One region of the Hoeflea sp. AS60 genome, then DNA from elsewhere that is predicted to be linked to it. Evidence: predicted binding sites of a transcription regulator. Region 1 holds the regulator's gene; the other holds the start of a gene.
What was found. The regulator LexA, encoded in region 1, represses DNA repair genes until DNA is damaged. The targets are predictions, from matches to a motif close to TGTTCNNNNTGTGTTCNG.
Positions count from the first base shown of each region.

Region 2: the regulator LexA is predicted to act here: its motif matches at 2,597-2,614, upstream of WNZ14_RS18695 (glycosyl transferase).

Region 1 covers NZ_JBBMQP010000002.1:1,011,178-1,017,822, reverse strand. Annotated here, with positions in the region: gene WNZ14_RS15115 (ComEC/Rec2 family competence protein) at 162-2,627, shown strand; gene lexA (transcriptional repressor LexA) at 2,656-3,372, opposite strand; gene WNZ14_RS15105 (helix-turn-helix domain-containing protein) at 3,951-4,730, opposite strand; gene WNZ14_RS15100 (glucose 1-dehydrogenase) at 4,935-5,693, shown strand; gene WNZ14_RS15095 (ABC transporter substrate-binding protein) at 5,760-6,645, shown strand, end outside.
Region 2 covers NZ_JBBMQP010000002.1:1,726,503-1,733,147, forward strand. Annotated here, with positions in the region: gene WNZ14_RS18685 (tetratricopeptide repeat protein) at 1-1,117, shown strand, start outside; gene WNZ14_RS18690 (4-(cytidine 5'-diphospho)-2-C-methyl-D-erythritol kinase) at 1,104-1,976, shown strand; gene WNZ14_RS18695 (glycosyl transferase) at 1,997-2,512, opposite strand; gene WNZ14_RS18700 (PA0069 family radical SAM protein) at 2,687-3,844, shown strand; gene WNZ14_RS18705 (ribonuclease HII) at 4,056-4,700, shown strand; gene WNZ14_RS18710 (F0F1 ATP synthase subunit B) at 4,842-5,321, opposite strand; gene WNZ14_RS18715 (F0F1 ATP synthase subunit B) at 5,337-5,921, opposite strand; gene WNZ14_RS18720 (F0F1 ATP synthase subunit C) at 5,989-6,216, opposite strand; gene WNZ14_RS18725 (F0F1 ATP synthase subunit A) at 6,282-6,645, opposite strand, start outside.

The sequences.
Region 1 (6,645 bases):
CTTTAGCGAATGTTAACATACTGGAATTTCGCGACAAACGTCACAGAACAAGCTGCGCGAACCACAAATGGCTGGTTGCGCCATCATTCGCGCAAATACAATTTATGGTGGCGGTTGCACCCGGTTCGGTGGTAGTTTTGCAGGCTTCAGGCGGAGCGTGCATGATGCAGGCAGAACGCAAGAGGTTTGAGCACGATACAGTCGTTGCGCTTGAGGCTGTTAAAGCGGCCCTCAAGCCGGGCGACGGCGGGGTTGCGCCGGGCGCACCTCGGCAAACGCCGCGTTTGACCATGCCGCCGATTGCGCGTGGCGGAAGCTTGCCTATGACCCGGCTGCGCGCTGCGTTTTCGAATGCTGTCTCGACCGAAAAGAACCAGGGGCTTGCATTCCTGTTCCTTCCCGTGGCCATGGGGACAGGCGCCGGGCTTTTCTACATGGCGCCGACGGACCCCTCCATGGTGTTTGTGATCGCGGGTTTCGTTGTCGCGGTGTTGGTCGCCGTTTTCGCGCGTGAACATCACCGCGTTGCCGCCCGTGGCGCCGGTTACGCCGCTGCGGTGTTCGCAGGCGCGCTGGCTGCCGTCATCGAGGTTCACAATGGTGCCATTCTGCTTGATTCGGATGTGACAACCTCGATTGCAGGAACTGTCGAGGCGCGTGAATTCGATCCTGATGGCAGGGTTCGTTATCTTGTCAGGCTTGTAGCCACCGCTGATCCCGAAATCCGGCGTCCGCCCGCGCGGGTTCGTCTCACTGCCCGCAGCAACCACCGCGTGGCACCTGTTGGCGCTCTCATTTCGGGTCGGGCGCGATTGTCAGCGCCGTCTGGTCCGGTCATGCCCGGCGGCTATGATTTTGCCTTTCGCGCCTTTGTCGATGGCATTGGCGCGCCAGGCTTTTTTTACCGCGCACCGGCGTTCGTCGATCCGGTGGCAAACCAGCCGATCACCGCTGCCGAAGTTGCCCGGTCACTAAGGCTTGGTTTGCGCAGTGTTAGGGAGAATGTATCCGCCCGCATTCGCGACGTGCTGCCTGGCGACCCCGGTGGCATCGCTGCAGCGCTTGCGGTCTCCGACCGGCGCGGTATCAGCAAGCCGACAGTTGACGCCCTGCGCGCCACCGGACTGGCGCATATTCTGGCGATCTCGGGCCTGCACATGGCACTTGCTGCCGGCACGCTCTACATCGGTATTCGCAAGAGCCTGGCTGCCTTTCCTGCCGTGGTCGAGGCCTGGCCGGTCAAGAAATTTGCCGCCATCGGTGCGATGATGACCGCCACCGCCTATCTGATGATTTCCGGCGGCAGCGTTTCCACCCAGCGCGCATGGGTGATGCTCACGGTGATGCTGGTTGCTGTGATGTTTGACCGGCCAGCCCTGACCATGCGCAATGTCGCGCTGGCGGCGAGCGTGATTATCCTGATATCGCCATCCGCCGTTGTCGGCCCGGGCTTCCAGATGTCCTTTGCAGCCACTGCTGCCCTGATTTCCGCCTATGCCGCGATTGCGCGCAGAGCCGGTAGCAGATCGGAAACAGCTGGTGCCAGGGCTTTCGGATCGCTTCTGCGACGCGGCATTGTTTTTGCAGCCAAGGGTATCCTCGGTCTGGCGATCACTTCGCTCGTGGCAGGCCTCGCGACGGGGCTTTTCTCGGCACATCATTTTCACCGTGTGGCCGGCGGCGGTTTGCTGGCAAATTTGTTGGCCATGCCGCTGGTGACGTTTGTTGTCATGCCCGCGGGCCTTCTGGCGATGTTGATGATGCCATTCGGGCTAGATGCATGGCCATTGAGGCTGATGGGGCAGGGGCTCGAGGGCGTCATCGCCGCAGCCAATTATGTCCATGCTCTCGGCGGCGATGTCAGCGTCGGACAGATCCCGTTGCCGGTTACCTTGATTGCCGGAACAGGGTTTGTGCTCCTGGTGTTTCTGCGGAGCTGGCTGCGCCTGGCGGGCCTTGCCCTGATCGCTATGGGTCTTGGGCTTGCGCTGCCGCAGTTTGCCGGCCGCAGCCCAGATGTCCTTGTCAGCGAAACCGGAGATCTTGTCGGTTTGATCAGCCCGGCAGGCCTTGCAAGCAATGCCGCGCGGCCGTCTGCATTTGTGTTTGGCCAATGGCAGACCGCCATGCGCGGAGCGCCGCATGTCCCTCCAACAAATCTGCAAGGGCTGAAAGAAGCATCGGAACCTGATGCTCCACCGGAAGCCAGCATTCTCGATCAACTGCTCGCGGCAGCCTCAGAGCAACCCTCACACTTCCATTGCGCGAGCCGTGGCGTCTGCGCCGCAGTCCATGCCCAAGCGGCAATTGTGGTGATAGATGAGGCGGCGCTGATCGGCGCAGCGTGTGACCGGGCTGACCTGGTGGTCGTGTCCATCCCGGTCTATCTCGGCACCTGCCGCTCGGGCGCCACGCTGATCACATCCCGAAGCCTGCGCCGGTCTGGGGCACTGGCGATCACCGTCAGCAAAACGGATCAAGCGCAAGCCCTGCAGCCAAGCCGACCGCCACGCCGTCCAAAGAGGCCTCGCTTCTATATGGAGGCTGCCCTGCAAGGTACGATCAGGCCATGGACCGTTCAGCGTTATTACGACTGGCGCACCCGGGCCTTTGATCTGCCCGGATGAGCATCTCACCCGCCATGGCCAAACGGGCCTAGTGGTAACGCCGGATCAGGCCGACAAGCTTGCCCTGAACCTTGACCCGGTCAGGTCCGAAAATCCGGGTTTCATAGGCCGGGTTGGCGGCTTCGAGCGCGATTGAGGCGCCCTTGCGGCGGAACCGCTTCAATGTCGCTTCTTCGTCGTCGACCAGCGCCACGATGATATCGCCGGGATTGGCAGTGGTTATGTTACGGATAACCACCGTATCGCCATCAAAAATGCCGGCCTCGATCATCGAGTCACCTTTGACCTCAAGCGCGTAATGGTCGCCGGGGCCGATCATCTCCGCAGGCACGGTGATGTTGTGGGTGATGTTCTGGATTGCCGAGATCGGCACACCAGCCGCGATTCGGCCCATCATAGGCACTTCTGCAACCTGGGACGGCTCGTCATTGGCAGGTTCGGCACGGCGCACCGGTTCGGGCTGTTTGCCCTGTCCGCCTTCAATCACGCTCGGCGAAAACCCGCGACGCGGCTGCAAATTGGCCTGGTAGCTGTCAGGCAGCTTGATCACTTCCAGCGCGCGCGCCCGGTTCGGAAGGCGTCGGATGAAGCCGCGCTCCTCGAGAGCCGTGATCAACCGGTGAATGCCGGATTTGGACGCAAGATCAAGCGCATCCTTCATCTCGTCGAATGAGGGCGGTATCCCGCTTTCCTTCATCCGTTCGTTGATGAAAAGAAGAAGCTCGTGCTGTTTGCGCGTCAACATAGTTGCAGTACCCCTGCGTGCGGCCCGATCGCCGGTATGAAACAAACCAAGAACCTGACTATCATGTTCTATTTGTGTTCCGCAAGTGGTAAAGAAACAATAAAGGAACATTGGAGGCGCGAAACATAAACGGGAACGGAACGCGAGCGCTGCGGGTCTGCGAATTTCAACGGCAGGCAGCCTAATTGGCTGAAACCATAGCCAAAATGTTGTCTTTGAGCTCGGCATGGTATGGGTGTGGCACGGCGACTTCAGATTGTGAACTAAGCTTCTGATATTTAATCGAATATTTGATTACTGGCTAGGCTTTAGGGCCCATTGCAAGCCATTTCGAACACAAACACATCCGGCGGCCCTGATTGGTTCCGGATCCTGTTGGCCAGGTCAGGTTGTTGGGAACAAAGGGCTTCTTTCCTCGGATTGCCCCGGCAGTCTCTTCCTTTTCCGAATCAAACGCCGCAGGCGCTCGCGGCTGATTTGAATGCGGTTGAAAAATAATTCCGGACAGTCCCAACCAGCCGGGCGAAGTAGTTCTTGCTCGACTGGTGCCGGTTTTTATCGGGTTTCCGGTCCAGTTGTCAAAGGCTGATGCGGACCGGAAGATCGAAGTCATTGTCCTGTTTGACCGCTTCCGCAGCAGCAAATAGCGCCGTCTTGTAAGCGGCAAAATTCTTCTTGAACCGCTCGGTGACGCCGCCTAGCGCCAACGCCACTGGCTGCCCCTGAAGTTCGGCAGGAAGCCTGAGCGCGAGGGTTGAGCCTCCTTCGAGCGGCATGTTTTCCGCATAGGCGTAACCGTTCGACCGTATCTCCGTGATCCGCGCCAGGATCGTCTTGGTCTCCGTTCGCTCAGCAGGGTTCGGCGTAGCGATATTGGCCCGGCGGACGATGTTGTCGATCTTGTCTTCCGGCAAAGTGCTGAGCAGAACCCAACCCGCCGCTGACAGTGTGAGGGGACGCATGAAACCCTCATCGATGTGAAAGCGCAGCGCGTGAATGGATTCCTTGGTGCGGGTATATTGCAGATAAATGTCGTTCTTGGTGCCCAGAAACACGCCCTCGCCGGTGGCCGCGTGCAGATCGTTCAGCGCGTCGATCATCTGCCCGGAGCCGAACATCACCCGCGGAATCCAGTCTCCCAGCGCGGTGAGCTTCGGCGTTGGGAAGTAGTCGCGCGTGCTCCTGTCGAAATTGAGATACCCCAGATTTACCAGGGTCTTGAGCATGACCGTGGTGCTCGACTGCGGATAGCCCAGATCGCTGGCTATCTGCGACATTGATCGCGGCTGTTGCGACAGCTTGAAATATTCCAGGATTTCAATGGCGCGTGTCGCTGATTTGACCTGCGGATTCGCCATGGCCAATTCTCCTCCCAAATTCACATCTGTGAAATTCCACCCCACATAAGAATATTTCTACTGGAATTGGAGGAAACATGCCAGTTTCTTTTCAGGAAGCAGGCTCGTTGGGGCGCGACAGGAGGAGACAGCGGAGGCTGTCTTGCGCGCCGCCGGAGGACTGCAAGTTGGAGGACTTCAGATGCACTATCGGAACACGTCACTATGACGGGTCGGCTTGAAGGGCGTGCGGCGCTCGTCGTTGGCGGCGGCCAGGGTATTGGTCGCGCCATCTGTGAGGCCTATGCACGTGAAGGTGCGGCTGTCGGCGTCGTCGACATCAAGCAGGACACAGCCGAACAGGCGGCCGAGGAACTCCGCGCCGCTGGCGGCCGGGCGATCGCAATTGCCGGCAATGCAGCAAAGCGCGATGAGGTCTTTGCTGCGGCAGAGGCCACGCAGGAGGCTTTCGGGCCGGTGACGGTGCTGGTCAACAATGCCATGTGGAACCGCTACGGGCCACTTGAGGAGCAGACCGAAGAAACAATCGGTCGGATGATCGACGTCGGGTTCAAGGGCGTGATCTGGGGCTACCAGGCGGTTCTCGAGCAGATGCGAGCCGCAGGCGGTGGAGCGATCGTCAATATCGCGTCACCCTCAGCGGTTCTCGCGATGAAACACGGCATCATGTACAGCGCGATCAAGGCAGCGGTTGCAGCGGCAACACGCAGCGGCGCCGCAGAGTTCGGCGCCGACAATATCCGGGTCAATGCAATTGCTCCGGGTTCCACCCGCACAGACGGTGCGATGCGGGTGGTAACGGAAGACGCATGGGAGCGTCGCCGTCAACGTGTGCCGCTGGGCCGGCTGGGCGAACCTGAGGATATCGCCCGTGCTGCGGTCTACCTGGCATCTGAGGAGTCATCCTACGTCACAGGTGACATGTTGTTTGTCGACGGAGGAATTACGTACGCGTTCTCGTAGCCGGCAGGAGTGCCAATGCGCGGGACGCGAGAGGAAATCTGGACTGAAACTCAACGGGAGGAAATCATGAATATATTCAGAAAAACCACTGGCGTGGCAGGCATGCTGATGCTCACCACTGCGCTCGTGACGTCGCCAGCCAGTGCTGAAAACTCGGACAACGTGGTCCGCATCGGCGTCATGGCCGACCAGTCTGGCCCCTATGCCGACAATTGCGGACCTGGCTCGGTTGTCATGGTCAAGCTCGCGGTCGAGGACTTTGGCGATACTGTCAACGGATCACCTATCGAGGTTGTGGTTGCTGACGACCAGAACAAGCCTGACATCGGGGCCGCCCAGGCGCTGAAATGGGTCGATGAAGAAGGCGTCGACACGATTGTCGGCTGTTCCGCTTCGTCCATCGCGCTCGCCGTGAACGACATCATGCGCGACAAGCAAAAGCCCTATCTTGTCGCAGGAACAGCTTCGGCTGCACTGACCAACGAATCCTGTTCTCCGATGACCACCAACTGGGGGTTTGACACCTATACCCTGGCCAAGGGCGCGGTCGCGGCCCAGATGGCTCAGGGAATGGACTCCTGGTACTTCATCACTGTCGACTACGCGTTCGGCAAGGCCTGGCAGGAAGATGCGACACGCTTCATCGAAGCTGCCGGTGGCAAGGTTATCGGCTCGACGCTGCACCCGCTCGGCACAAACGATTTCTCGTCTCAGCTGCTCCAGGCCCAGGCCAGTGGCGCCAAGGCCATCGGCATTGCCAATGCTGGCGCGGATCTGGGCAACCTGATCAAGCAGGCTAATGAGTTTGGCATCACTGCTGCTGGCCAGAGCCTTGCTCCGCTCGGCATCCTGATCAACAACGTCCATGCCATTGGCCTGGAGTCGACCAAGGGACTGGTGTTTTCGAGCGCCGCCTACTGGGATCGAGACGACGACAGCCGCGCGCTTGCCC
Region 2 (6,645 bases), 720 kb from region 1:
CGAACCTGGCGTTGCGACTGCGCAGCAGGGATCAGCTGCGGTGCTGTTCACGCTTGGCAGCGCGCTCAACCGCGATGGAGCAGAGGAAACCGTTGGGGTCTATCTTCAGTTTGCCCGGACCCTTGATCCCGACAATGCGGCAACGCTGGTTATTCTGGGCGGGCTGACTGAACGACTGGGCAAGGCGGAAGAGGCGATCAAGATCTATGAGGCTGTGCCTACCACATCTCCAATGCGTCGAGTCTCGGAACTGCAGCTTGGGCTGGCGCTTGCGGATCTGGGCCGCAACGGAGAAGCCAAGGATCACCTGAAGGCGCTGATTGCTTCCGATCCAAGGGATATCCGCAGTTACCTGGCCTATGGCAGCGTCCTGTCGCAGGACAAGGACTACGTCGAAATGGCGCTCACCTACGAGACCGCGATTTCAGTGATCGGACCGACACCTACGCGCAATGACTGGAACCTGTTTTTCCAGGCAGGCATCGCCAATGAAAGGCTGAAGCACTGGCCCAAGGCAGAGGCACATTTCAAGCGTGCGCTCGAACTGTTCCCGGACCAGCCGCAGGTGATGAACTATCTTGGTTATTCGTGGATCGACATGAATATCAATCTTGAAGAGGGCATGGACCTGATCCGCGCCGCTGTCGATCTGAGACCCAATGACGGTTACATCGTCGATTCGCTGGGCTGGGCGCATTACCGGCTGGGCCAGTATGATGATGCGGTCCGCGAACTTGAACGTGCTGTTGAACTGAAACCTGCCGATCCTACGATCAATGATCACCTGGGAGATGCCTACTGGCGCGTCGGGCGCGAGCTTGAGGCGACATTCCAGTGGAAACGTGCACTCAGCAATGAGCCGCCCGAGGATCTCATGTCGGAAATCGAACTCAAGCTGAGCGACGGCTTGCCAAGCATGGAAAAACCCGTGCCAGATACGGCCGACGGGGCAGACAAGGGCAGCAAACCGGCTGTGCCTCAGGATGGTGCCGGCGTGGACAAGAAGAGCGATCTTGGCCAGCCCGCGAGCCTGAAACAACATGCCTGGCTCGACACGCAAGCGCAGGAATTGAGACCGATGCGTTCGTTGATCCAGGGGATCAATGCCCGAAATTGATGCGCCGGCCAAGATCAACCTGGCGCTTCACATTACGGGACGGCGGGCCGACGGCTATCATCTGCTTGAGAGTTTCGTCGTGTTCGCCGAACTCGGTGATCGTGTGTCAGCCCAGCCCGCGGACCAGGATGGCTTCCTGCTGGAAGGGCCGGAAGCAGCCGCACTTTCAACCGAACCGGCACACAGCAATCTGGTGATCCGGGCGCGCGATGCGTTGCGCGATGCGGCAAGACAAACCGGCGTTGACCTGCCTCCCGTCGACATCCGGCTCGACAAACGGCTTCCAGTGGCATCAGGCATTGGTGGCGGATCTGCCGACGCTGCTGCGACGCTGAAAGCCTTGTGTCTGCTCTGGGACTTCGCGCCCGGGCAGGAAACCCTGTCTAGGATCGCGCTCGACCTCGGCGCGGATGTGCCTATGTGCCTGGATGGCAGACCGTTGATTGCCCGTGGCATCGGCGAAACGTTAAGCCCGATGGAGCTTGGATTCACGCTTGACTTGGTAATCGTAAACCCGCGTGTCGGCGTTTCTACGCCCAAAGTTTTCTCCGCGCTTGAGAGCCGCAACAATCCGGCCTTGCCCGACCCTGAAGGCCTGAACGACAAAGATCAATTCATTGAGTGGCTTTCGCGCGCACGAAACGACCTGCAGCCACCGGCACAACGCATCGTTCCAGAGATATCCGAGTGTCTTTTTGCACTGAGCCGTGCGGGTGCAGACTTCGCCCGCATGTCAGGCTCAGGCGCCAGCTGCTTTGGCGTGTTTGCAAACACGGAAGCGGCTCAAGCGGCAGAAAACCATCTGCAGCAGGAAAAGCCCGACTGGTTCGTTGCCGCCACCCGGACAATAGCTCACTGATCAAGAGCGGAAGATTGCCGCTATTGAAACGCCAGCACGGCTGCCGGGACAATCTCGCATTTCAGCTGAGTCATTGCCAAACCACGACCAAGACTTTCGAGCGACTGGCCTGACTTCGCATTGGCGATCGCCTGCCGCTTGGGAATAAGCACGCCATGTTCCAGCGCGGACAGACGACGGCGCAGCCGCTGCAGAAACGGCAGACGATACTCGCGCGACGGACGCATCCGCGCAGACATGCTGCCAACCGCCATGTGCTGACCGATATGATCGACCCATCCCAATAGCGGTCTCGCGCCCGGCTCTATCAGCAGAAGCCATTCGCCGCGCGCCGAACGGACGACATCACGCAAATCGGGATTGTCCAGAAACCGGCAACCGGCCGCATCAGCGAGCTGAGCCGTGCCATCGCGCGAGCCTCGATCAAGGATGACTACCTCTGCCACAAGGCCCTCGACCGCGCCGTGAACAAGCGCTGCAAGGGTGACAGCCAGTGCCTTATCCTGGTCTTTGCATTCAATCAAAACGCTGATCATGAGTTCTTTTAATGCATATCCCCGACATATGCCAGATGGACCAACCCGCTCACGATTGGGGACAAACTTGGCGATCAGCATTTTTGTTCTTGCTTCGTTCCATCTAGTGAGTTAGGAATATAATCACGATCGCCGGACAATTCCAAACTCACTCCCGGTGCTCATGGAGGTTTCATGCCGAGCCTTGCAACATTGAAACAGACAGCGCTGGCGCCTGGTTTGAGGCCGGCTGAAGCCGATGCGCTGATGGCAGCGAGCGGTATGCGGGTCGCGGATGAACGTGTGCGTGGCCGTGGCGCCGGGCTCAACATGTCAGGCCGCTTCGAGCTCAAGACGCGCGAAATCTTTGACGATGGCTGGAGCAGCCTTGAGGATCTGGCGCCGTTCAAGACGGAAGTGCAGATCGAAAAGCCGCGCACGATCATTACCCGCAACCAGTCGCCCGACTTGTCGTTTGACCGCTCCATCAATCCCTACCGGGGCTGCGAACACGGCTGCGTGTACTGCTTCGCGCGTCCGACACATGCCTATATGGGGTTGTCAGCGGGTGTGGATTTCGAGGCCAAGCTGTTTGCCAAGCCCGATGCACCGCGGCTTTTGGAACGTGAACTGTCGCGGTCCGGCTACAAGGTTCAGCCGATCGCAATCGGTACCAACACCGACCCCTATCAACCGGTGGAAAAGCAATGGCGCATCATGCGTCAATTGCTTGAGGTGCTGGAAGAGGCAGGACACCCTGTCGGCATCGTCACCAAATCTGCGCTGGTGATGCGCGACATCGACATCCTTTCGCGCATGGCGTCCAGAGGGCTTGCGCGTGTTGCGATGTCCGTGACCACACTCGACCGCAAACTTGCACGTACGATGGAGCCAAGGGCAGCAACGCCTGAACGGCGGCTTGAAGCGATGCGAGCCCTATCCAATGCCGGTATTCCGGTATCGGTGATGGCAGCACCGATCATTCCTGGTCTCAACGATCACGAGATAGAGCGCATTCTGGATTCAGCCAAGGCAGCGGGCGCTGATGCGGCAGGCTACGTCATGCTGCGCCTGCCAATTGAAGTGAGCCCGCTGTTTCGTGACTGGCTGCTCAGGCATTACCCGGACCGCTACCGTCATGTGATGTCGCTGATCCGTTCGATGCGCGACGGCAAGGACTATGACGCTGAATTCGGCAAGCGGATGCGCGGAACCGGGCCCTATGCCTGGCAGATCGCCCGACGCTTCGATCTGACGATGAAACGGCTTGGTCTGAATGTAAGGAAGACGCCGTTGCGGACCGACCACTTTGTCGCGCCGCGTGGAGAGGGCGTTCAGCTGAGCCTGCTTTAGCAGCACACCACTTGGCGGATGGTGGTCTACCACCTCGTTGAGGCGTCAGTGACAAGAATCGCCGCACAATAGGCCTCGCCTGGCCTGTTGTGCGGCGGGAAAACCGGACCGTGACCCGCCCCTGTAAAGCGGTCCGGCACCCGCGCGGCAACCCGTCCCCAGCCGCCGGGCCTTGCAGAGGATCGGGCGGGTGTGCGAGCTTCGCCGCAATATGGCTCGTACCCCGCCCGATTCGCTGTTTCCTGATTACCCTGCGATGCCAGACTATCGCTTTGAGCATCATGCTGTCCAAAGCGGTTTCCGCCTTGTTGGGGGCCTTGATGAAGCCGGACGAGGACCGCTGGCAGGCCCGGTTGTGGCGGCTGCGGTCATTCTGGATCCCAACTGCATTCCCGAAGGGCTGGATGATTCCAAGGCATTGAAGAAGGCCAAGCGGGAACTGCTGTATGAGGCAATCATGGCCACGTCCGAGGTGGCGGTGGCCAGCGCATCAGCCCGCGAAATCGAGGCGACCGACATCCGTGCGGCTAGCCTCACGGCCATGCGACGCGCGCTGGCCGCATTGCCCGTCAGGGCCGAATTCGCACTGGTTGACGGTCGCGACGTCCCGCCCCGGCTAGACTGCCCGGCGCGAGCGCTTGTGAAGGGCGATGCGCGCTCACTCTCCATCGCAGCCGCCTCAATCATTGCCAAGGTCACACGCGACCGCATGATGGTTCGGGCAGCCAGTGTCTATCCGCAGTATGGATTTGAAAGGCACATGGGCTATGGCGCGCAGAAGCATCTTCAGGCGATTGCCGAGCACGGTCCCTGCCCTTTGCACCGGATGACTTTCCGGCCCATGCGCAAAGACTGAACGTATCAGTCCAATCTACATTTTCACTTCTGCACCGAACGTGCTGCCTGGTTGGGATCGACTGCCGGGTGCAATCTACGCAGCAAACAAAAAAGGCCGGGACATGATCCCGGCCTCGATTTCAGTCACTGAACGGAAGGCTCAGTTGAGCTGGGTCTTGATTTCGCCAAGCGAAGTCTTGAACAGCTCGCCAGAGGCCTTGCTGTCGACCTTGGAGGCAATCAGCTTTTCAGCTGCGACAATGGCAAGATCAACTGCCTTGGCGCGAACCTCGTTGATCGCTTCGGCTTCGGCCTGACGGATCTTCTGTTCGGCCATCGCGGTGCGACGGGTAACATATTCCTCGGTCTTGGCCTTTGCGTCAGCACGCAGCAAAGCGGCTTCCCTCTCCGCGGCGCCGAGAATGCTCTCGGCTTCGGATTCGGCTTCCTTGCGTTTGCGCTGATACTCTGCGAGCAGTTGCTGGGCTTCTTCGCGCAGCTTCTTGGCTTCCTCGAGTTCATTGCGAATCTGGTCGGCACGCTTGTCGAGTGCGCCCGCAATCATCGCGGGCACCTTCACGTAAGCCAGGATGCCCAGAAAGATAATGAGACCGACGAGTGCCCAAAATGTAGCGTCCATGATCGTCTCTCCTGCCTAGTTGCCCGAAACAGCGCGGATCGCCGCAGCGACCTCTGCCTTGGTCACGGTGCCGCCAAGAAGATGCTTGACCACATCGGATGCTGCATCCTCGGCAATGGTATCAACGTCAGCCAGAGCCTTGGTCTTGATGCCCGCAATGCTTTTCTCTGCATCAGCCATCTTGGAAGCCAGCTCGGCTTCGGTCGAAGCACGCTCCGCTTCCGCTGCAGACTTGGCCTTTTCACGCGCAGCTTCAGCAATCGCCGCAGCCTTCTTGCGCGCATCCGCCAGTTCCTGCTCGTAAGCAGCAATAGCGTTGTCAGCCTCTTCCTTCAGACGGTTGGCTTCATCGAGATCCTGGGCTATCCGGTCACGCCGGTGCTCCAGAATGCCACCGATGCGGGGCACGATGACCTTGGACATGAGCAGATAGAACAAGCCGAAGGTGATCGCCAGCCACAACAGCTGCGATGCGAAGGTCGATGAATCGAAGGGCGGAAATACACCGCTGACGTGACTTTCGCCGGCGAATGATTCGGTTTCCGAATGGGTCCCTTCGGTGGGGTTGGACTCGGCGTAAGCCGGGGTCACAACAAACATGGTCACCTCCAGATGAAATGCCACGCCGGGGTATCCGGCGTGGCAAGCCTAAACTCTTGTTCGTCTATTAGACGGCGAAGAGCAGAAGGAGTGCAACGAGCAGCGAGAAGATGCCCAAAGCTTCGGTCACGGCAAAGCCGAAAATCAGACGGCCGAACTGGCCATCAGCTGCCGACGGATTGCGCAGAGCGCCTGCCAGGTAGCTACCGAAGATGTTGCCCAGACCAATGCCTGCGCCGCCCATGCCGAGACATGCGATGCCGGCGCCGATGTACTTTGCTGCTTCTGCTTCCATGATAAAACTCCTTTGGAATGGGATGGATGCTATTTTGTTGGCGGCGAACCGCCGGTGAGTTGATCCTAGTGGCCGGGATGCAGGGCGTCGTTGAGGTACATGCAAGTCAGAACCGCAAAGACGTACGCCTGAAGGAAGGCGACGAGGAACTCGAGACCGGTCAGCGCCACGGTCATGGCCAGCGGCAGAATTGCCGTGCCGATGCCAAGCGCGCCCATGCTGCCAAGCGATGCAACAAAGCCGGCAAACACTTTCAGCGTGATGTGTCCGGCCAGCATGTTGGCGAAAAGACGCACAGACAGACTGATCGGACGCGACAGAAACGAAATAACCTCAATCATCACAACCAGCGGCATAAGCAGGCCCGGAACGCCTTGCGGCACGAAGAGATTGAGGAAATGCAGACCATGCTTCCAAAACCCGTAAACC